Limnospira fusiformis SAG 85.79: one gene and its partner. The protein of the gene in region 1 binds, or shares a complex with, the protein of each later gene. Links are inferred from orthologs where the notes say so. Each region holds a gene or a part of one and is shown on either strand. Other genes may lie near its edges. The genes, in order: dnaG and dnaB.

Evidence for each region.
Region 2: the proteins of dnaG (region 1) and dnaB are in contact, whole or in part, in a crystal structure (PDB 2R6A), measured with the Geobacillus stearothermophilus proteins. The link is inferred for Limnospira fusiformis SAG 85.79 from one-to-one orthologs. Residues at the interface, in WP_049624496.1 of Geobacillus stearothermophilus: Lys456, Leu457, Leu458, Pro459, Ala460, Asn463, Ala464, Leu467, Leu535, Leu536, Ile537, Ala538, Gln544, Glu545, Asp548, Tyr549, His552; in WP_033016901.1 of Geobacillus stearothermophilus: Ser13, Glu15, Ala16, Gln18, Glu91, Leu92, Asp94, Ala95, Val96, Pro97, Thr98, Ala99, Ala100, Asn101, Tyr104, Tyr105, Ile108.

The regions. Positions count from the first base shown.
Region 1 is NZ_CP051185.1:5,040,856-5,052,378, forward strand. Bases 1-2,876 are described here. They hold dnaG (DNA primase), read left to right. Parts: upstream 1-409; coding sequence 410-2,344; downstream 2,345-2,876. Other genes in these bases: HFV01_RS23590 (DUF2062 domain-containing protein), read right to left, coding at 1-247; HFV01_RS23600 (hypothetical protein), read left to right, coding at 2,498-2,677; HFV01_RS23605 (WD40 domain-containing protein), read right to left, coding at 2,678-2,876. Outside these bases: more of HFV01_RS23605, read right to left, coding at 2,877-7,489; HFV01_RS23610 (hypothetical protein), read right to left, coding at 7,602-7,784; HFV01_RS23615 (RNA-guided endonuclease InsQ/TnpB family protein), read right to left, coding at 7,785-8,900; HFV01_RS23625 (hypothetical protein), read right to left, coding at 9,521-10,090; HFV01_RS23630 (hypothetical protein), read right to left, coding at 10,187-10,576; Asp-tRNA(Asn)/Glu-tRNA(Gln) amidotransferase subunit GatB, read left to right, coding at 10,811-11,523. UniProt on the Escherichia coli protein: RNA polymerase that catalyzes the synthesis of short RNA molecules used as primers for DNA polymerase during DNA replication.
Region 2 is NZ_CP051185.1:2,874,669-2,886,245, reverse strand. The notes cover bases 5,961-8,890. They hold dnaB (replicative DNA helicase), read left to right. Parts: upstream 5,961-6,508; coding sequence 6,509-8,272; downstream 8,273-8,890. Other genes in these bases: rplI (50S ribosomal protein L9), read left to right, coding at 5,961-6,400. Also shown: HFV01_RS13600 (nicotinate-nucleotide adenylyltransferase), read right to left, coding at 1-334; HFV01_RS13595 (ABC transporter ATP-binding protein), read left to right, coding at 462-1,412; HFV01_RS13590 (hypothetical protein), read left to right, coding at 1,455-3,044; HFV01_RS13585 (potassium channel family protein), read left to right, coding at 3,219-4,943; HFV01_RS13580 (amino acid ABC transporter ATP-binding protein), read right to left, coding at 5,001-5,783; more of rplI, read left to right, coding at 5,942-5,960; pyk (pyruvate kinase), read right to left, coding at 9,694-11,115; HFV01_RS13560 (hypothetical protein), read right to left, coding at 11,347-11,577. UniProt on the Escherichia coli protein: The main replicative DNA helicase, it participates in initiation and elongation during chromosome replication. Travels ahead of the DNA replisome, separating dsDNA into templates for DNA synthesis.

The DNA of each region.
Region 1 (11,523 bases):
TTGCTTGAAACCCAAAAAATGGAAAAAAACCAGCAAACACACCCGCCGCCAGACCCCTCGCCAAATATTCTGGTTGTCCTCGCAGACTGATTAACCGCAGATATCCTAACCTTAACCACCGCCACCAATATACCCATCTTCCTTTCTGCGGCGGATATTCAGATAATCGATACACAGATAATTTCTCCTTGCTGCCATTTCTGCCATTTAAATTTTGATTATACAACTTATCCACATTTTTGGGCATGATTTCATGTAATCATTGACAATTGCTGATTTTTCGGTGCATTCCTGAACCTATGAATTATGGCGGGTTCGGGGGTTGCCTCTTGCTAAATTACACCGAATATGCTATAATAGCTGCGAGCAAAAAGCGACATTAATTTAGATTATAAAATATCCCAAATATATGTCAAGTCCCCGTATTCATTCCGATACAATTCAGGAGGTTAAAGACAGAGCAGATATTTATGATATCATCTCGGAAAAAGTGGTGCTTAAACGCCGTGGTAAAGACTTTGTGGGTCTGTGTCCATTCCATGAAGAAAAAAGCCCAAGTTTTACGGTGAGTCCTAGCCGACAGATGTACTACTGCTTTGGTTGTGGTGCGGCGGGAAATGGCATTAAGTTTTTAATGGAGTTGGATAAATCCTCCTTTGCTGATGTAGTTTTAGACCTCGCGCGACGGTATAATGTTCCGGTAAAAACGGAATCGCCTGAACAGCATCAGGAGTTCCAAAAGACCCTTTCCTTGCGGGAAAAACTCTACGAAATTTTAGCGATCGCCACCAGTTTTTATCAACACGCACTCCGCCAACCCCAGGGAGAAGCAGCTTTAGAATATCTGAAATTTTCCCGTCGTCTGGGAGAGGAAACTATCCAGGAATTTCAGCTAGGTTATGCACCAGCGGGGTGGGAAACCATTTATGGTTACTTAGTAGAACAAAAACATTTTCCGGTAGAATTAGTCGAAAAAGCCGGGTTAATTGTTCCCCGAAAAGCCGGGAATGGTTATTATGATCGTTTCCGCGATCGCCTAATTATTCCCATTTATGATATCCAGGGAAGAGTGATTGGTTTTGGGGGTCGAAGTTTAGGAGATGAACAGCCTAAATATCTAAATTCTCCCGAAACCGAATTATTTGATAAAGGCAGAACTTTGTTTTGTTTAGACCGAGCCAAAAAGGCTATATCCCAACAAGATATGGCTGTAGTTGTCGAGGGTTATTTTGATGCGATCGCTCTCCATGCAGCCGGGATTAATTATGTGGTAGCATCCCTAGGAACTGCACTTAGTATTAATCAAATTCGTCTGCTGCTACGCTATACAGAATCCAAGCAAATTATCCTCAATTTTGATGCAGATGCAGCCGGAACTAAAGCCACCGAGAGAGCCATAGGAGAAATTGAAACTCTCGCCTATCGCGGGGAAGTAAACCTGAGAATTTTAAACCTTCCCAATGGCAAAGATGCCGATGAATATCTATATATTCACACCCGCCATGATTATCAGGATTTACTGGAAAAATCACCCTATTTTTTAGAATGGCAAATCCATCAAATTGTCGGCGGTAAAAGCATCGAAAATGTCGCCGAATCACAGAGAATAGCCACAGCCATGGTGGAATTACTCCGCAAAGTCCAAGATTTAAACCAACGGACTGCTTACATTCAATCATGCGCGGAAATTCTCAGCCAGGGTCAATCACGGTTAATTCCCATGTTAGCCGATAGTCTGCGAAAACAGATTAATAAACCCCTAGTACAAAATCAGCAGAATAAAGCCTCTGATTCCAGGAAATCAGATCTTATTATTTCGGCTCAACGTGACCGGACTCTGTTAGAAAAAGCCGAAGGTTTGTTACTGCGAATTTATCTACACTGTCCAGAGTATCGACAGGAAATAATTAAGGCTTTGGAGGCAGAAAATTTAGAATTTAGTTTAACCAATCATCGTTTTTTGTGGATAAAAATTTCGGAAATCGAGTTAAGTTTACAGGAACAGAAACCCAGAGAAGATATTGATTTGATTTCTCAACTACAAAACTTCGACCGGGAACATTCATCGGAAATCTCGGAAGTCTCTCATTTATTCTACTTAAACGAAAAGACGATTAATGATATTGAACGTCCTAGTATTGGGATTCGCGCCGCTACAGCTTCCCTAGAATGGGTGCTATGTGAAAAACGCTATCTTCAATATTTAGACAAGTGGAAAAAAACTGATATTAAACTTAATTTAGAATTAGCCGAATACTATCAGCAGCAACTCTACGCGGAACAAAAACGTATGAAAGAGTTAGAACAACTACGCATGGTTAAGTTTTCCGAGTTGACTTTTTAATGTAGTTTGGGAAAACTGACCTAGCCTGTCCCTAGTTAATTAACAATGGTCTGATCAACCGGATTAATTCTAAGAAAATTCTCATAAACTTATGGCTATCCTGATAGGGATAAAAGCTGATGTATAGGGAAACGTAAACCCCTGTACTAAACTATGTTAGCTAAAACTATCATCCTATCTATTTATGCGATCGCAGGTATTTTGGCCATGACTCCCATGGTATTAGCCAGCGAATTTACAGAGGATCACCTATCAGAAGAGATAGCCGAAGCCGCCTCCAGAGAGGAAGCGGAAGCCGATCGCGTTCAGCAAACCAGACCCCCCAGAGGCTAATCAATTACAAATATTAGGATTAATCGCCGGGTTATTATTATGACGATTTAAATAATTTTGAAGGCGATCGCAAGCCTGATCCAGTAAATAATCAACCTGGTTAAAATTGCTATAATCCAACTCCCAAAATACCATGCGGTTGTCAGCATCAGTAGCCACCAACATTTGGTCATCAGCACTAAAATGCACCGATAAAACCGGTTTAATTCCCACTTCCAGAGTCGTGATTAACTGACCAGAACGATCCCAGAGTTTCACCGTCCCATCCTGACTCGCGGAAGCCAGTATCTCCCCAGTTGAATTAAAACTCAAATCAAACACCACCCGGTTATGTCGTCCTATGGTAGTAGTTGTAATTGGTTTCCAGTCCGAGGTTTCCCACAATTTCACCGACCCATCCCCCGTCCCCACAGCCAGCAGAGTTCCATTAGGACTAAAAGCCACCTTAGAGAAGTGACTACCCTGGGAAAGGTCGCGAATTAAAGAACCGTTAATATCCCAAATTTTAATAGTATTATCACCCACAGAAGCCATGATTTGAGCTTGTTGATTAAAACTAATATCATTAATTCTATCCGTATGTCCAATCAGAGTAGTTTGTAATACTCCATTGATATCCCATAACCGAATGATTTGGTCATCACTAACCGAAGCAATTTTTTGACCATCAGGACTAAAACTCACCGTCCACACTGGGAAATCATGGTTGATAGTCCTTAAAACATCACCTTCTGTATTCCAAATTTTCACCGTTTTATCATTACTAGCAGAAGCAATCAGTTGACTATCAGGACTAAAGCTGATATTATTAACAGTATCCGTATGTTCATCAAACATTAGCCTAATATTTAGGGAATTAGTCTCCCATACTATCGCCATATTATTGCTGGAGACTGAAGCTATTAACTCACTATTCGGACTAAAAACAGCGTTATAAATATCCCTAGGAGATTGCCAGACTCTGGGGAGGTTTTGTAGTCCCCAAAAACGGATAGAACCATCAGCACTGGCGGAAATTAGCGTTTGACTGTCGGGAGCAAAAACCGCATGATTGACAGTATTTCTATGACCCCGGAGAGTAGAAACCAAAATTCCCTCATAGTTCCAAAGTTTGATAGTTGTATCGGTGCTGGCTGTCACAATCAGGCGACCATTTGGACTAAAATTAACGCTATTTACTGATTTTTCATGACCTGTTAAAGTTTGAGATAATGTCCCATCGAGGTTCCACAGTTTCACCGTATTATCATTACTAGCAGAAGCCAAAATTTGAGAATCTGGACTAAATTTAACACTCCAAATGGCTTGGTCATGACCCTGAAAACTGGTGATTAACTCCCCCTGACGATTCCATAATTTAATTACCCCCATTTCATCAGAGGAAACAATCAACTGTTCATCTGGACTAAAACTGACCGACAAAACCTCCGCTTCGTGTCCGGTTAATATGGCTATGGTGTCACCGTCACGGCTCCACAGACGAATAGTTCCATCTTCACTAGCGGAGGCTAACTGCTGACCATCTGGACTAAAACTCAGCCATTGTATATCTCTGGTATGTCCTATTAGGGTATTAATTAAAGTTCCATCAGGTCGCCAGAGTTTGATATTTTCATCTTCCCCCGCTGAAGCTATAATCAATTCTTGACCGGAGGAATTGGGACTAAAAACCACGCGGCGAATTTTGCGTTTATTGGCTAACCAACTTCCTATTAATTCTCGATTTTGGTTCCAGATCCTGATTGTACCATCTTGATCGCCTGATACTATTTGATCACCAGTAGGGTTAAAACTGAGGCTGAGAATACCGCCAAAAGATTCAGATAGGCGATCGCGTTCTCTAAAGATATTATTGACTTCCCACAGAGAACTAGCGGTGCGGCGTTCAATTTCCGTAACGGGTTGGCGTTGCAGAATTCTACCTGCTTCCATAGCAGTTAGGGAGGCTTTCAGTTGATCCGTTTCCCCTTTTAACAAAGCCAAATATTCATAATTAAACCTGGCTAATTTTAGTTGTTTTTCCTGGGTTTTAGTATTGTGCCACAGCATTAATACGGCTATTGATAATAAACTCAACCCTATACATAATCCAATCGTATTAACCAGCCTTTTCCTCAAAACTTGATTGATTTCGGTGATTTCGGCTTCAGCTTCCTGTCTTTTTTGTTTCTCATTTTGCAGCTTATAAACTAATTCACTACTCCGTTGTTCCCGAATAAAAGATACTAGATAATCATGGACAAGCTGATAACGTTCCTCTGGAATTTCTGGGAGTAAACAGACCAACCCGGATAACACGAATATTTTTAAGACTGTATCTAGTTGATCCGTGATTTTTAGGTTATCCGCCAAACTTTGTAAATCTCTATTCAAAGCATACCGAGTTTTTAAGGGTCGGTTGTTATATTCATCTGTGAGTAAATATAAGACTAATTCGGCGATGTCTTTATTTTCCTCGCCACAGTCTGCCACTACTTCCTCTAAATAACTCTCTACTAACCGCCTTTTCGGTCCTTGGAGGCGATATTCTTCCAAGGTGGTGATTTGATTGGTGTAAAGTTGAGAACCGACAATTTGTAGTTCAATGGGTCGGACTTCTCCCGACTCTCCTGCTAATTCTTGCACCAGTTGTTTAATTAATTCCGGTTCCAAGATAAATTGAGTTTTGGCGGTTAAATTTTTGATAACTGAGGCGGCATCTTCCGGGATGAAATTACCCAAATAATAGAGAATATTTTTATCTAAAATATTGTCGTTAACCGCATCAAAGTATTTTAAACGATTTCCTTCTAGTAGGTGGTGTAAATAGTCCTGACGCAGTGCAAAAATAGTCTTGATATAGGGAATATTCAAACATTCCCGTAAAAATTGATAAAATTCTTCTCGCTTTTGGGGTTCCTTGGTAGCTACGAAAAACTCTTCAAACTGATCGAAAATAATAATCATCATTAAATTTCGATAATTCAGAACCTGGAGTTGGTCTAAAATTTCGGTCGGGTTAGTTAAAAATCCTGAGTCTAATTCAGAGTTATCTAATTGAGATAAAGCTCTGGCGATCGCATTACTGAGTCCCCCCACCCAATTAGTATAAGTTTTTTGATAAATCGGGAGAACTCGCCTGGCTTGAATCAATGTATTTTTATGTCTCAGTTGGGGAATGAGTCCCGCTTGCAATAGAGAACTTTTCCCGACTCCTGACTGTCCATAAATTATGGTTAATTTATATCTGTCTTCCCCCAGCCGCTTCATTAATTGGTCAATATCTTGCAATCTTCCCGAGGCGGTCATTTCCGAATTAATTAAAGTCCTATCTTCAGATTGGGGATAACTGGGATTAGTAATTAACTGGCTTTGCTGTAATGCACCCGCACCAATAAAAGGCCGAAAACTAAACTGTTGTTCGATTTCCCGCTGTTGCTGTTTCACTTGATAGGCGGCGAGATATTCACCCTGTCTAAAATAGCTGTAATGTAACTGTTTAAAAATTTTAATATATAGTTCTGGATCATAACAAGGTTTGGTCAAATTCTTGGCTTGTTTAAAAGTAGCGATCGCCTCTTCATGTTCTCCCAAACCCTGTTGAGATCTCCCGAAACACAGCAAATACCATCCCCAATGATAAGAACGTTCCCAATCCAACTTTCGTAAATATTCATAGTTCCGGATCTCCTTCCCCTCCTTAACCTGGGAATTTTGCGATAAATTACTGTTGATAATTTCCAGAGATTTCTGTATAATATACTTAGCGGTTTTAAAGTTACCATTAGCTAATTGTACTTCCGCCAAAAAGTGGTAGGCGCGCGCTGTCCTAAAGGAATGGGACTGATTTTGATGCAAGTCCAAGGCCCAATTAGCCACTTCATCCAACTCTGACCAATTTTCCAAATAGTGTAATATTTCCCCCAAAGCATTAATAAACTTTGCCACCAAATCCGGTCGATCAGCCGATTCAAATTCCTGTAAAGATTGCCGATAATAATCCTTGGCTTTGGCGCAGGCTTCCCACTTTTCCCCCCGGTTCATCATCCCATAGTAACGCCACCAGAAACCCAAATAAAACAGAACATGACCACAGCCTAAGCGGTTGTTAGTCTGCTGCCACAATGTTAAACTCCGTTGGTAATGCTGCAATGCTTCCTGAGTAGTATGATCAGCAATTCGACCCAGTATCAACTCTAAACTAGCTTCTAAATCCTGATCAAGAGTTACTCCCCGCCGTTGGAGGTCCTGTTGTGCGGATTCTAGTTCATTGCGTAGGGGAGAACCGCTTTCTAACTCCAGGGTAGCCTCATCTAAAAAAATAGTTGCGCCACTATCGAGTAACTGTTCTAAAATCTGATTACTGGTCTGTTTCAGGAAGTCAATGAGATGATCAGTTTCAACCTCGAAGTGAATTGTAGTTGCAAAACTATGAAAATCTGGGACTAAGCGAATCATCATCGACACCAATTGATCGCTTACCCACAAAATCAACGGAAACTCAAAATTGCGGAATTCCTCCCGCATTTGATTAGTCGCCTTGAGTACCCCCTGCAAATTATTCACCGACTCCAAGCCAAACACCATCAAAGCTGATGGCATTTCCCCCTGTAGGGTATCAAAAATGGTCGTATAGAGAGTTTTAGCCTTGGGGTCCAAAACTAATTCTTGAATGGGAACAGGACAATCTACCCGCAACTGTTGCACAATAGTTTCCCGAACGGAACGATAATTGCAACAGGCAAGAATCAGCGAAAAATCACCCTGGAGGCGAGTAATACTGCGGATTAGGGTTCTGATCGCGTCTTGGTTAGCCTTTTCCCCATCGTACATTTTCAAATTCCATGATTGCTTGGTCAACCTGGCACAGGTTCTGCATGGCGCGATCGCACATCAAGCTATTTAGCCGGGGAAAAGCGCCAAAACCATCTTAGCCTAGTTTCCCCTAAGCGATCGCATTAAACTCCTCACTTACCAACCGTCGCAGGATCTCAGTTACTTCTGCAGCCATACGAGCATCTAGCCGGACTGATTCCTGATTATAATCTTGAAAATTAGCGATGGGAATAGATCCTCGCAAAGTCATCGAGATGCTTCGTAATCGAGAAGGTTCTCTAGCCTGATACATTTACGCGACATTTATCCGGCTATTGCCTGACAATGCGACGATAGCACTATTACCCGTTAAGGTAACAGAGGCGGTATCCCGCAAAGCTTTTAGAAAGATTCCAAAAGCACCGTTCCAGTCCCTGGGTAGAGTGAACCCGCACTCAGGACATCGGAACACTTTTGAGCCACCTAGCTGGGAATGCACATGACCACAGTGAGTACAGGTTTTGCTGGTGTATTCTTCCGTCACATCTACAACTGTGGTTCCAGTTATTTCCCCTTGATGTCTCAGGGTTAGTTTGAATCGATAATGCGCCCATGTCAGCATGGCGCGGGCAGTCTTGGATTTGATTAGACGCTTCACCTTGGCAACCATGTTGGAAGTCTCGAAGGTCGGCAGAAAAATTATACTGTAGTTATGAGTCAAGTAGTGAGCAATTTGTTTGTGGGCCTCATCCACTAGATTGCGGATTTTGGTTCTCATTCGTTGAGCCGCTTGCCTCATCCGTCGCCTCCTTGAACGACAGGGTTCCTTGGCGATTCGGCTCATCAAATCATCCAAATGTTGACATAACCGAGTGATGCGTCCTATATCTCCGGAGCCCAATTCCAGAAATCGTGAACCATCAAACCCAGTTATGAAAGTTCGGACGCCCGGGTCTAATGCAATCACGCCAGTAGCGTCAGTTGGGGTAACGGCAACTGGTTCAGGGAAAATCGCAAACCATCGACCTTTGGTAAACACCAACTGAGTCCCTTGCCCGCAAGCTTTAGGGATGGGTTCGGAAACCATGAAAATTAATCCTTTCGTTAGTCTTGGATACCAACTCCCTGAAGAGAAATTAGCATCGTTAAACTTGATGGCTTGAGAACTAGCCCGACAGCTCCTAAACCTTGCGCCAGGACTGGCTGAAAAGGCGAGATAGGCATCAAAGATAGCATTCTGCCGAATATGGCAGGGTGTTTCTTTGACCCATGCAGGCAAGTCGCTCTGCATCACTTCGTTGCGTAATTTCAGTTTGCTTAGTTGTTTACCACTCCTAGATAATGCAATTGCTTGGTTGTAGCAATACCGACAAGCAGCCAGCCATTTACGCCAGACTTGATTTAGCTCCGGGCTGGGGTAAATCCGGATCTTCTTTGACCTGAGTTTTGTATTTACTCCGTCCGTATAATCGGGAACTGAAGCAGTGGAAGAGGGCGAGGATGTCCTCAACCATTTCTGGTTCTGGACTGAGACTTGTCTGGTTGAGAACCATGAGTGAGCACCTGTTTTGCTCACAGAGCCATCGAAACAAGTCAAATCCAAACCTTGCCAGTCGGTCTTTATGGGCAATGACAACCATGCGGACATCTCCTGACAAATGATGTCCCAGTAAGGCCAGCATTTTCTTTCCCTTGAAGTTGAGCCCGCCTCGGATTTCTGAGACGACTTCTGCTTCGGGGTAGAGGTTGGACAGTGCGGCCACCTGTCGGTTGAGGTCTGACTGCTGGGCGTGGCTACTAACTCTGGCATAGATAACGACTTTGCGTTTGTCACTGCCTGATTTGGCAGCAGTATATCACTCAACGTTGTATCGTCGTTGCCCAGCGGGGGTTCTGATGGTCTCGATTGAGCCATTTTCGTCCCATCTGCGGAGTGTTCTTTCATGGACTCCAAGGATTTGGGCCGCTTCCTTGGGTTTGACATATCTGGCAATAGGTTTATCCTCAACTCTTCTCGCTTATTAGACCCTATTGCCCTAAAATATTAACCTAATTTGAGATTAAATCATGCTCTCCAGTCTGGCTAGGAAGCCGATCTATAAACTGCACAAAAGCCACTAATGTGGTTTCAATGCTGTTGCGAAGTTGACTAGGGCCATGTCCCAACTTCGATAGGATTACCGGAGCATAAATCATGTCGGTCAATCCTAAAGCATCTAAGGCAACATCTACAAATCTAGCCGTATCCTGACCCAAAGCTGGAATCACATATTTAAGGGTTTCCCAAGTCACCCCCGGCAGTCGAGCCGATGGGGTAAGATGATAATGCCATCTTACCATAGAAATTATCCGAGTTAGATCATAGGCAGATAACAGATTATCACCTCGCGGAGTATCATCCACGGCAGATAATAGCACCTTTTTGGTTTTGGCATCCACCAATCGCGGATTTTGAATAAACGCATCCTCCCCGTAGTCCCCGCGAAATTCTAGGTTTTGATTACCTGTGATTTCTATTAGCCAACGTTCTAAACCAAAACGGGACTCAAATCGCTTTAACATCCCTGAAAAGGCGTTATAAGTCCCAATTTGTCTTCTGTAGCTGACCACATCAGCCATAGCATCAATAAAGGAAAAATCCGGCTTTTTACCTTGAGGATCTCGAAATACCCAGTTCTTAATCTGAGCATCGGGAAATTTAGTATTTACCTGGGATCATATATTTAAACCTGCTATAATTTTGGTGGTACTCCCAAACTGGACTTTCTCCAGGGCATTTTTTCCCATCCACATAGTTTGCAATTGGTCATCAACAAACCGACCTACACAAACGCAGGCCTGTAGAATATCGGGGTCCAAGAAGTTCAGGTGGGTGGTGTTGATTTGGGGAACTTTTCCTCGATTAGGATAGGGGCTAAAATCCATGGGTTTCTGTTCCAAGTAAATTGGATAGTTGGAAAGTTCGGCTTGATATGGGGAATTCTCAATCCCTCTATCCAAAAAGGCTAATTGGCTGGCATTCGCCTCCTGGTCTAGTTCTATCTGGAGGAACTTCTCGAAAACAGCAGCCCGGTTTTTAGCTTGTGCGAGCAAGGTCTGGTTCATTGTCTATGGTGGGTTGTGCATTTTCTCAAATGCGATCGCGTTTTCGATAATATCATTGCTGGTATCAGTTACAGCCTGTTCAGAAATCATCTGATCACCTCTCAAAGTCCCTCTCCCTCTCTGGGATCCAGATTTAGGGTGAGGGCAATGTATTAAGCGATTGGTGAACAAGCTGTAAGATCAGATAAAATGTAGAATCAAATTATTGTTGCTCAATTGCTACACAAAGCGCCTATGTCTACTCTAGCACCAGTAAAAACAGAGTACGAGGCTGTCATTGGCTTAGAAACTCACTGTCAGCTTAGTACCCAAACTAAAATCTTCTCTAACTCCTCTACCGAATTTGGTGCTGATCCTAACACCAATATTGATCCTATATGTCTAGGGCTGCCGGGAGTGCTTCCGGTTTTAAATCAAAAGGTATTAGAGTATGCGGTCAAGGCGGCGCGCGCCCTCAATTGTGAAATTGCGCCCTATAGTAAGTTCGATCGCAAACAATATTTTTATCCAGATCTGCCTAAAAATTATCAGATTTCCCAATTCGATCTACCTATTGCTACTAATGGCTGGCTGGAAATTGAAATTGTTGATGAGAACAATAATCCTATCCGTAAACGCATAGGTATTACCCGCCTCCACATGGAAGAAGATGCGGGAAAACTTGTCCATGGAGGTAGCGATCGCCTGGCTGGTTCTACCTATTCTATGGTAGACTTTAACCGGGCAGGTATTCCCCTAGTCGAAATCGTTTCGGAACCTGATATCCGTTCGGGTTTAGAGGCGGCTGAGTACGCCCAAGAATTGCGCCGCATTGTCCGCTATTTAGGCGTTAGTGATGGGAATATGCAGGAAGGTTCCCTACGTTGTGATGTCAATATTTCTGTGCGTCCCGTCGGTCAAAAAGAATTTGGTACTAAAGTTGAAATTAAAAACATGAACTCCTTTAG
Region 2 (11,577 bases), 2.2 Mb from region 1 along the record:
ACCAACGGGGTATCTGTGATACCAAATCTGAGCCGATAACTAGGGTAAAGTCGTCATTAAGCCAAGATTTCCGAGCCCGGTGGACCGTCTCAATCGTGCGGCGACTGCTAAGTTCTGGTTTCAGCAAAATATTAGTTTGGGGTGGATAAATTGAGTTAATCAACACCTCTAGCATAGCTTGTCGATGTTCCAGGGAAGCGCCATGAGACTTAAAAGGGTTATCAGCAGCCCAGACCAACACGCGATCGAATCTCTGACCTAGTTGAGTTAAAATAGACTGGTGGCCTTCTGTGGGAGGATCGGCACTGGTTCCAAACAGGGCAATTTTGCTCATAGATTAATGCTCATCACTGGGTTTATTATCTCTATATGTAGGGAGACTCGCAAGAATAATCAAGATCCTTCCGTAACCACAATTGTAATTATTGTAGTCCCAAATAAGAACTTACAAAATACCCCTTATGGCTAAAGAATTGGCGATTGAAACCCGGGGACTAACCAAACAATTCGACCGTCATATAGCAGTTCATGACCTTGACCTACAGGTGGCGGCGGGGGAAGTTTACGGACTGATTGGCCCTAATGGGGCGGGAAAAACTACCCTACTGCGGATGCTGGCTACTGCAGAAGAACCCTCAACCGGAGAGATTTATATTCACGGAGAAAGGCTATTACGCGATCGCACTAATCCCACTTTAAAGCAGTATATTGGCTATCTCCCTGATGATTTTCCCCTTTATGATGATCTGACAGTTCAGGATTATCTCGACTATTTCGCTGGATTATATTATCTCCGAGAACCTAAGCGATCGCAACGGATTTATGAAGTTTTAGAATTAGTGGACCTTAGCCATAAACGCCATAGCTTAATTGCTACCCTATCTCGGGGAATGAAACAAAGGTTAAGTTTAGGGCGGACAGTAATTCATCAACCCCTCTTGCTGTTACTTGATGAACCTGTTTCTGGGTTAGACCCCATCGCCCGCCAACAGTTTCGCGACATCATTAAAACCCTGCGAGAAGCTGGAATGACAATTCTCATTTCTTCCCATGTTCTCAGCGATTTAGAGGATTTTTGTACCTCGATAGGCATTATGGAACTTGGCTATTTAGTCGAGAGTGCATCTTTAGCCGAACTCTATCAGCGCCTGAGTAATCAACAAATTTTTATTTCCACTCTCGGATCTGTTAATCCCTTAGTTACACATTTGAAAAATTGTGCCAACATAGAAGAGTGGGAAGTAATTCCCGGCAGTCAACAAGTACGGGTGCAGTTTACTGGTGATTTAGAAACCCAGGCCCTTTTATTGCGATCGCTCATAGATGCAGGTTTACCCATTACCCAATTTTATCCCACCCAGGATAATTTAGAATCAATTTTCTTGAAATTGGGACATAAACAGGCATCTTAAAAACGCCCCAAATTAACCACCTATCCTTAACTTGAGGGAATCATGATAATACCTAATTTGATGGCATTTGTAGCTAACTGGAATCCCCAGTTAATTCGAGAACTAAAAGGCAGACTCAAACCTCGCAGTATTACCTTAGTTAGTAGTGTTTCTCTCCTCAGCCAAGCACTGCTGATATTCTTCTTTTCTGCTCAATTACCCACCGAAAAAAGTCCCTATGGGAGATATATCATTGACTCTAAACAGTTCCCCATAGTTATTGAATGGCAAACCTGGTGGAATGATATATTTCTGACCATGAATTGGATTTTACCCATGGCTTTAATGTTGGGTGGCGTGTATATGCTAATTCAAGATTTAGCCCTAGAGGAAAAGCGCGGCACTCTCAATTTTATCCGCCTCAGCCCCCAACCAGGTCGGGATATTTTAGCCGGAAAGCTAATGGGTGTTCCTATTTTACTATACCTAGGACTGGCTTTAGCTTTACCATTGCAGACTATCGTCGCTATTAAAGCACAAATACCCATCGGATTACTGCTATTACAATATGGGGTATTTGCTATTGTCGCCATGAGTTTATTTAGCCTATCCCTGCTATTACCTTTAGTAGGATTTGCCGCCGGGTGGTTATGGACATTAATGGCTGCATTCATAGTGTTTCCCAGCTTACAATTTTTGCAGTTAATCTTTGGTGTAGCTAGATTAGCCAACGAGAACCCAAATGCTTGGCAAGATTTTAATAATCGCTGGGATTTATGGATTAAATGGTTTAATATTCCGGTTAGCTATAATATAGCTGCATGGTATGGGTTTATGAGTCTAACTTTAGTGGTTTTAATGGTGGGAACTTGGCAAGTTTTAAACCGCCGTTTTAGTGACCCCGCTACCACATTACTCAGCAAAAAACAGAGTTATTTAGCAGTATTTAGTCTTAACTTATTTTTGCTAGGGTTTGTCACACCAATCCGGTCTAATTCATGGCAAGAGTTAGGAACATTTTTCCTATATGGGATAATTCCCTTGTGCTTATTGTTGGCGATCGCCGCCTTATCTCCTCAGCGTCAACCCTTGCAAGATTGGGCGCGTTATCGTCGAGAGTCTACCCGTCATCACCTCAAAAATCGCCAATTATTCCAGGATTTATTATGGGCAGAAAAAAGCCCCAATATGTTAGCAGTCTTTGCTAATATCATCATCACAATTGTCATGTGGACTCCCTGGATTTTGACCGCACAATTTCAATTTAATTCTTCCCAATCTCATCAAAATTGGCAGTGGATTTTGGGCTTGGTTTTCCTGGGTGGTTTGATTCTAATTTGTGCAACTGTCGCGCAGTTAGTCCTACTCAAGAAAATCGTCAAACCGCAACTTTGGGCTGTAGGAATTGTTCTCGCGATCGTCTTATTTCCTTTCATTTGCATGGTGCTGATACCAATACAACCCGACCAATATCCCGTGCCATTTTTGCTGTCTTTTGCGCCTTGGGCTAGTTTAGAATCAGCACAATTTATCGACTTTTTCCTAACTATAGCTATCCAATGGACTGCCTTATTCCTGCTGAATGTACAGCTACATAAAAACCTGGTCAAAGCCGGAGAATCTCAATCCAAAGCCCTGCTAACTAACAGATAGATTGACTCAGAGATTTTCTAACTCAGGGTGATTGATAGCGATCGCCCTGTATTTATCTAATCGGCAAACGGTGTTATGGGATACAATTGTCATAATTTGTGGCTGTCATAATGGTGGATTACACACCCGACAGTAGACCTAGACCCTCCCTGGGGAGTCCACAATTTACGAAATATGAAACCTAGAATTATCGTTTGCAACTTAGGACGCACTGGCTACCAAATTTTTCGTCTGTTGAGACAACAAGGAGCTATTGTTGTAGGAGTGAATGAGCAACCCGTAAAAGGTGAAGGGTCAGATGTAGTTGTCGGTAGTTTTCGCGCCGCCTCTACCCTGTTAGCCGCTGGTATTCAAAGCGCCCATACCCTCGTACTGGCTGGTAATGATGATGCTACCAATCTAGCTATTTTAATGCAAGCCAGGATTCTCAATCCTAAAATCAGAATTATTAGCCGTCTGTTTAATACTAATTTAGGACAAAGCCTCGATCGCATTCTACCAGACCATAGTACCATGAGCGTCTCCGCCTTGGCTGCTCCCGTGTTTACCTTTGCGGCTTTGGGGAGTCGTGCTATTGGTCAACTGCGACTATTTAACCAAACCTGGCCAATTCATGAAGAATTTATCGATCCTGAACATTCTTGGGTCGGTAAAAGCCTCCATGATCTCTGGTCTGATCGCGATCGAATGCTGATCTATTACATTCCTAATAATAGCCACTTAGATCTAGTGTCAGCAGTTCTTGAGGGACAAAAACTTGATGTAGGCGATCGCCTAATTATTGCCACTAAACCCAGTATCCGCACCCAGCGTTTCAGCCTCTATCAAAGGGGGATGAAATTCATTAACAGCCTGAAAAAGTTTCAACAGCATGGCAAAAAAGCCCTTTTGATTACCCTGGTTTTAATGCTGACAATTTTCTTGGCGACCCTAACTTATGTAAGCATTAACTTAGATAATTCCCTAGTTGACTCCCTCTATTTTTCAGTAGGAATGATTACCGGGGCTGGGGGTAATGAAAAAGTCGCCGAGAATGCCCCTGATAGCATTAAAATCTTCACCGCCATCATGATGCTAGTAGGTGCTGGGGTAATTGGTATCTGTTACGCCTTACTTAATGACTTTGTACTAGGAACCAGGTTAACTGAATATCTCAACGCTACACGGGTTCCACAACGCAACCATTATATAATCTGTGGTTTGGGTGGCATTGGTGTTCAAATTGCTGAACAACTACACCGCAGCGGCTATGAAGTAGTGGTAATTGATCGCGATCCTAACTGTCGTTTTATCAGTACAGTGCGATCGCTTAGAATACCCTTTGTCGAAGGTGATGCTTCCCTGTCGTCTATCTTAGAAAGCGTCAATGTTCAACAAGCAGAAGTCCTCCTCGCCGTCACCAGTGACGACACCGCCAACCTAGAAATAGCCCTCAGCGCCAGGGCTATAGCACCCCACCTGCGGATGATAGTTCGTAACCAAGACCCTCAATTTGGGCTAATGGTTCAGCAGGTATTTGATTTTGAGACAGTTCTGAGTCCCACAGAAATTGCTGCGCCTGCCTTTGCAGCCGCCGCGATCGGCGGTAGAATTTTAGGCAATGGCATCACCGCTGATAGTCTTTGGGTCGCCCTAGCTACCCTAATCACCGCTAACCATCCCTTTTGCGGACAAAGAGTCAAAGATGTGGCTACCAGAGTGGATTTTGTCCCCCTGTACATCGAAACCAACTCCCAAACTATACATAGCTGGAAATTATTAGACTCCCTGTTAAGTCCCGGAGATGTTCTTTATTTGACCCTTCCCGCGCACCGTCTCCAACAACTTTGGCATCCTCTATCTATTAACCGTCTTCCCGGGAATTTGAGTCCAACCGAAAAAGCCACCAGCGACCCATAGCTTGTCCCTGATGTTCTGCAATATTCTGCTGCTACCTGTTGGAGGTTCCCAACTCTACTATAGAATTTGTGACAAAAATCTCTTAGTCCGTTCTTCTTGAGGATTGTTGAAAAACTCCTCTGGAGTCCCTTCTTCCACCAAGAGACCATCTGACATCAAAACAACGCGATCGGCTACTTCTCGCGCAAATCCCACCTCATGGGTGACACAAACCATCGTCATCCCCTCACTAGCCAAAGTCCGCATTGCATCTAACACTTCCCGCACCATTTCCGGGTCAAGGGCGGACGTAGGTTCATCAAATAACATAATTTTCGGTTGCATAGCTAGGGCGCGGGCGATCGCCACCCGTTGCTGCTGACCCCCAGAAAGCTGACCCGGATATTTTTTCGCCTGTTCCAGAATACCAACCCTTTCCAAAAGCTGCATAGCCACCTCCTCAGCCTTAGCTTTCGGCCATCGCCTCACCCAGATTGGTGCTAGGGTCACATTTTGCAGGATAGTTAAATGGGGGAACAGATTAAACTGTTGGAACACCATTCCCACTTCCCGACGAATTTCCTCAATATTTTTCAAATCATGGGAAAGCGTGATCCCGTCAATCACAATACTCCCTTCCTGAAATTCCTCTAAAGCGTTAAATGTCCGAATAAACGTAGATTTTCCTGAACCACTCGGACCCATGATCACCACTACCTCACCCCGTCTCACCGTTAGGCTGACACCTCGGAGAACATGGAAGTTGTTGCTATACCACTTATGGACATCCTGAGCGATAATGACAGCATCAGAAACGGGGGTTTGCGAGTCTTGGGGCGAACCGGCTTGTGTCTGTGTCATTTTAGGTACAATTGTTAACTGATATTAAATTTTACCGTCGATTATACCTGAAATGTGCCAGGACTGCCCGACACAGATTTTTCCGTTTTCACTTGCGATCGCCCCCTTTATATCGCTAAGATAGAGTGTTTGGGTTAAAACAGTTATGAGGAACCATTATGTCAAAGCGAACTCAAGTCGTTCTCACTAAGGATGTTAGCAAATTAGGACGCGAAGGCGATTTAGTAGAAGTAGCCCCCGGTTATGCGCGCAACTATTTGCTACCCTATAGTTTCGCAGTCCGCGCTACTCCCGGCATTCTCAGACAGGTAGAACGCCGCCGGGAAGAAGAACGTCAACGCTTGATTGAACTTAAACAACAAGCCCAGTCTCGTAAAACCGCCCTGGAAACCATCGGTCGGTTTACCATTGCTAAACAAGTCGGCGAAAATGAGGCGATCTTTGGAACCGTCACCGATCGCGAACTAGCCGAAGCCATTGAGAAGGCTACAGGTCAAGAAGTAGATCGCCGTGGTATCACCTTACCTGATATTAACAAAATCGGTTTCTATAAGGCTCATATCAAACTCCATCCTGAAGTTACCGCCGAAGTGGAAATCCATGTAGTTGCTGAGTAGGTATCTGCTACCATAGAACTATCCTGGGGCGCAAGCCCGATGCGCCCCCGCTTCCGCTAATTAATAACTGTCAAACCGCCACTATCTACCGTCTACAATGTCCTAATTATGGCTGAGAGTCTGCCGATACCGCCGTTAAGCAACGATCGCAACCCTCCCCAAAATATTGAGGCGGAGGAAGCGATTTTGGGTGGTATACTTCTCGACTCCGAAGCTATTAGTCGCGTCGCCGACATCCTCAAGCCAGAACATTTTGCCATTAGCGCCCATCAAACTATCTATCGGGCTACCCTAACCCTTCATTTACAGGGAAAACCCACAGATTTAATGACCGTTACTACTTGGTTAGCAGATCATAATCAATTAGATGCTGCTGGCGGTCAGATGAAGTTAGGCGAATTAGTCGATCGCACTATCTCCGCTGTTAATATTGACCAGTATTCTTTATTAGTAATAGATAAGTTTTTGCGCCGTAAGTTAATCCAAGCTGGTCAGGAAGTCGCCCAGTTAGGGTATCAGACTAACATGGAATTAGAAAAGGTGTTAGACCAAGCAGAACAGCGGATTTTTGGCGTTACACAAATTAAACCCAAACCCGATTTAGTGTCTATTTCAGAAACCTTAATTGATACCTTTCAGGGAATTGAAGAACGTTCAGAAGGATTAGCCTTACCAGGTATTGAATGCGGGTTTTATGACCTAGATGCCATGACCGGAGGATTTCAACGGTCTGATTTAATTATTGTAGCTGGTCGTCCGTCTATGGGAAAAACCAGTTTTGCTATTTCCGTCGCCCATAGTATTGCCAAAAAGCATAATTTACCAATTGCCGTTTTTAGCCTAGAAATGTCTAAGGAACAGTTAGTTCAGCGACTGTTATCTAGTGAAGCGAGAATTGAAAGTAATCGACTGCGTTCCGGACGTATTAGCCAAGCTGAATGGGAACCCCTTACTCAGGCGATCGGAACTCTATCAGAATTGCCAATTTTTATTGATGATACCCCTAACCTTACAGTTACCGAAATGCGGTCAAAAACTCGCCAGCTACAGTCTCAACAAGGTGGTAATTTGGGGTTAGTTTTAATTGATTATTTGCAGTTAATGGAAGGGGCTAACCCTGATAACCGCGTCCAGGAATTATCTCGCATTACGCGATCGCTTAAAGGTTTAGCCAGAGAACTAAATCTCCCAGTAATTACCCTCTCCCAGTTGAGCCGAGGCGTTGAGTCCCGCACCAATAAACGTCCCATGATGTCCGATTTAAGAGAGTCTGGTTGTTTATCAGGGGATAGTTTAGTAACCTTAGCAGATAGTCGTTTACCAGTTCCCATTCGAGAATTAGTTGGAAAATCTGACTTTTCTGTTGTCGCTATAAATCCAGACACTCATAACTTAGAAAAGGCTACAGTTCAGAGGGTTTTTGCCACCGGGGTTAAGCCCACCTTTGACTTAAAAACTCGTTTAGGATATACCATAACAGCTACTGCTAATCATCAATTTTTTACCCTCACAGGTTGGGAACGTTTAGACAAATTGACTACGGGTTGTCAAATCGCTTGTACCGCCGAAACTAATATTTATTGGGATGAAATTTCCGCCATTGAACCAGCCAGCGAAACCGAAGTATATGATTTAACAGTTCCCAGTTTACATAATTTTGTCGCTAATAATATCATCGTCCACAACTCCATCGAACAGGATGCAGACATGGTAATTATGTTATATCGAGATGATTACTACAACCCAGATTCACCAGATCGCGGTCTGACAGAAATTATTATCACCAAACACCGCAACGGACCTACAGGAACTATCAAGCTACTCTTTGACCCCCAATATACAACCTTCCGTAATCTCGCCAGAGGCAGATAATTCTTACTTTTAATTATTCCCTGTTATCCATTATCCATTATCCTGTAGGGGCGGGTTCCACTGTCAATGAAATATCCCACCAGTAAGATTACTAAACCCGCCCCACCCCACCTGGTTAATAATTAATAATTAATAATTATCAATTATCCATTAATTCGCGGGTGATTGAGGGCGGGTTGATTAATATGGTCGGTGGGTAATCTAATTAACTGTTGAACCCGCCCCTACAACGTGATCAATTATCAATTATCCATTAATTCGCGGGTGATTGAGGGCGGGTTGATTAATATGGTCGGTGGGTAATCTAATTAACTGTTGAACCCGCCCCTACAACATGATCAATTATCAATTATCCATTAATTCGCGGGTGATTGAGGGCGGGTTGATTAATATGGTCGGTGGGTAATCTAATTAACTGTTGAACCCGCCCCTACAACATGATCAATTATCAATTATCCATTAATTCGCGGGTGATTGAGGGCGGGTTGATTAATATGGTCGGTGGGTAATCTAATTAACTGTTGAACCCGCCCCTACAACATGATCAATTATCAATTATCCATTAATTCGCGGGTGATTGAGGGCGGGTTGATTAATATGGTCGGTGGGTAATCTAATTAACTGTTGAACCCGCCCCTACAACATGATCAATTATCAATTATCCATTAATTCGCGGGTGATTGAGGGCGGGTTGATTAATATGGTCGGTGGGTAATCTAATTAACTGTTGAACCCGCCCCTACAACGTGATCAATTATCAATTATCCATTAATTCGCGGGTGATTGAGGGCGGGTTGATTAATATGGTCGGTGGGTAATCTAATTAACTGTTGAACCCGCCCCTACAACGTGATCAATTATCAATTATCCATTAATTCGCGGGTGATTGAGGGCGGGTTGATTAATATGGTCGGTGGGTAATCTAATTAACTGTTGAACCCGCCCCTACAACATGATCAATTATCAATTATCCATTAATTCGCGGGTGATTGAGGGCGGGTTGATTAATATGGTCGGTGGGTAATCTAATTAACTGTTGAACCCGCCCCTACAACATGATCAATTATCAATTATCCATTAATTCGCGGGTGATTGAGGGCGGGTTGATTAATATGGTCGGTGGGTAATCTAATTAACTGTTGAACCCGCCCCTACAACGTGATCAATTATCAATTATCCATTAATTCGCGGGTGATTGAGGGCGGGTTGATTAATATGGTCGGTGGGTAATCTAATTAACTGTTGAACCCGCCCCTACAACATGATCAATTATCAATTATCCATTAATTCGCGGGTGATTGAGGGCGGGTTGATTAATATGGTCGGTGGGTAATCTAATTAACTGTTGAACCCGCCCCTACAACGTGATAAATCAATAATGAACAATTGTTAATTATTCATTATTCATTATTCATTATTCATTATCCTATGGTGTGGATTTTGATAAAATTGGTTCCCTTAGCCTTCCCAGAAGGGATACCACCAATAATCAAAATTTTGTCTCCGGGGGAAGCCATTTGGCGCACTAATAGATAAGTTTGGGCTTGATTGATCAGTTCCTCAAAGGATTCTACCTCCTGTTCCAGCAGCAGAGGTTTCACACCCCAAACCAGGTTTAAACGATGGTAAACCTTGGGATTAGGAGTTAAGGCAACCACAGGCGCTTTCGGGCGTTCAGCCGCCGCTAATTGCCCAGTATAACCACTACAGGTGTAGGCAATAATACAATGTAGATCGATAATTTTATCAATGGTATTTATCGCTTCACTGATAGCATGGGTCTCATCATTGAACGCGGGTGGGTAGTTGATGAAATTGATTTCCGGTTCCACATCCTCCGCAATTTTCGCTAACATTTCCACAGCCCGAATCGGATATTTACCAACTGCTGATTCCCCTGATAACATCACCGCATCAGTTCCATCAATAATTGCATTAGCTACGTCAGACGCTTCAGCCCTTGTCGGACGGGGATTATTGATCATACTGTCCAGCATTTGAGTAGCTGTAATTACTGGAATCCCTTTTTGATTGCAAAGGCGAATAATTTGTTTTTGCAGTAGTGGGACTCTTTCGGGACTCATTTCGACCCCCAGATCACCCCGGGCTACCATTAAACCATTACACTCGGAAATAATCTCCTCTAAATTAGCGATCGCTTGAGGTTTTTCGATTTTGGCCATCACCGATATTTGTGACGCATTTTTGGACGCTAAAAAGTCTTTAAGAACTCGCACATCTTCTGCGTTCCGCACAAAGCTAAGAGACACCCAATCAACACCTAGAGAAATCCCAAATTCCAAATCTTGCTGATCTTTTTCAGTTAAAGACGGTAAACGTAGAGTTAAACTGGGAAGGTTAACCCCTTTACGGCTTTTCAGAGTCCCCCCTTCAAGGATTTTACATTTAACTTGATTACCGGAAATTTCCTCAACCTTCAATTCCAATAATCCATCATCTAGCAGAACCTGGGCACCGATTTCTGCTTCTTCTCCCAGGTGCAGATAGTCGATCGCAATCGTATTAGGTTTACTCTTGTATTCGTCAATAGGAACCAGGGTAATATATTCTCCCGCTATCAATTGTATACCACCATCAGGAAGCTGTCCTACCCTAATTTTCGGACCCTGTAGGTCTTGTAATAGCGTGATAGACGTTTTTAACTCCTGTGAAATTTCTTTCAGTAGGGCGACCGTTTTCGTGTGTTGTTCATGGCTACCATGGGAGAAGTTGAGGCGTACTACATTCATCCCCGCTTTAATCATTTGATAAAGAACTTCAGGAGAATTACTAGCTGGACCAATGGTAGCTACAATTTTGGTTCGACGGTTTAAAGGTTTCATAAGCCCTTGAGTAAGTAATTAGGTTAAGTGTATGGATTGATCAATGTGGGAGAGTTATAGGCGATCGCTGATTGATAGATACATCCGAGCCTCTCATGGATTTAGATCAGTTTGCCACCTATATTATAAAAGTATATTGGCAATTTGATAACTCTCCAACCCCACCTATAATCTATTCTTAACCTAATGTTAAATAACCGGAAATTTTGACGATTGACGCAACCATAACACTTAGCCTCCTAGGAAAGCAGCTTTCCGAGTATCAAATAATTTGACAATTCCCTCAGTCACCGTTTTTTTAATTTGTGGATCACATCCAGCCAAAAATTCCTCCGATGATATTTCATTTTGAAAAAACTTTTGGGCGCGGTTGCGTTGATTTTGGATTTCCGCAAATCCCATCTGCTTAACCATATATGTTGTCAAAGGTGAATTTTTTATATCATAGTAAGAATGCTGAGT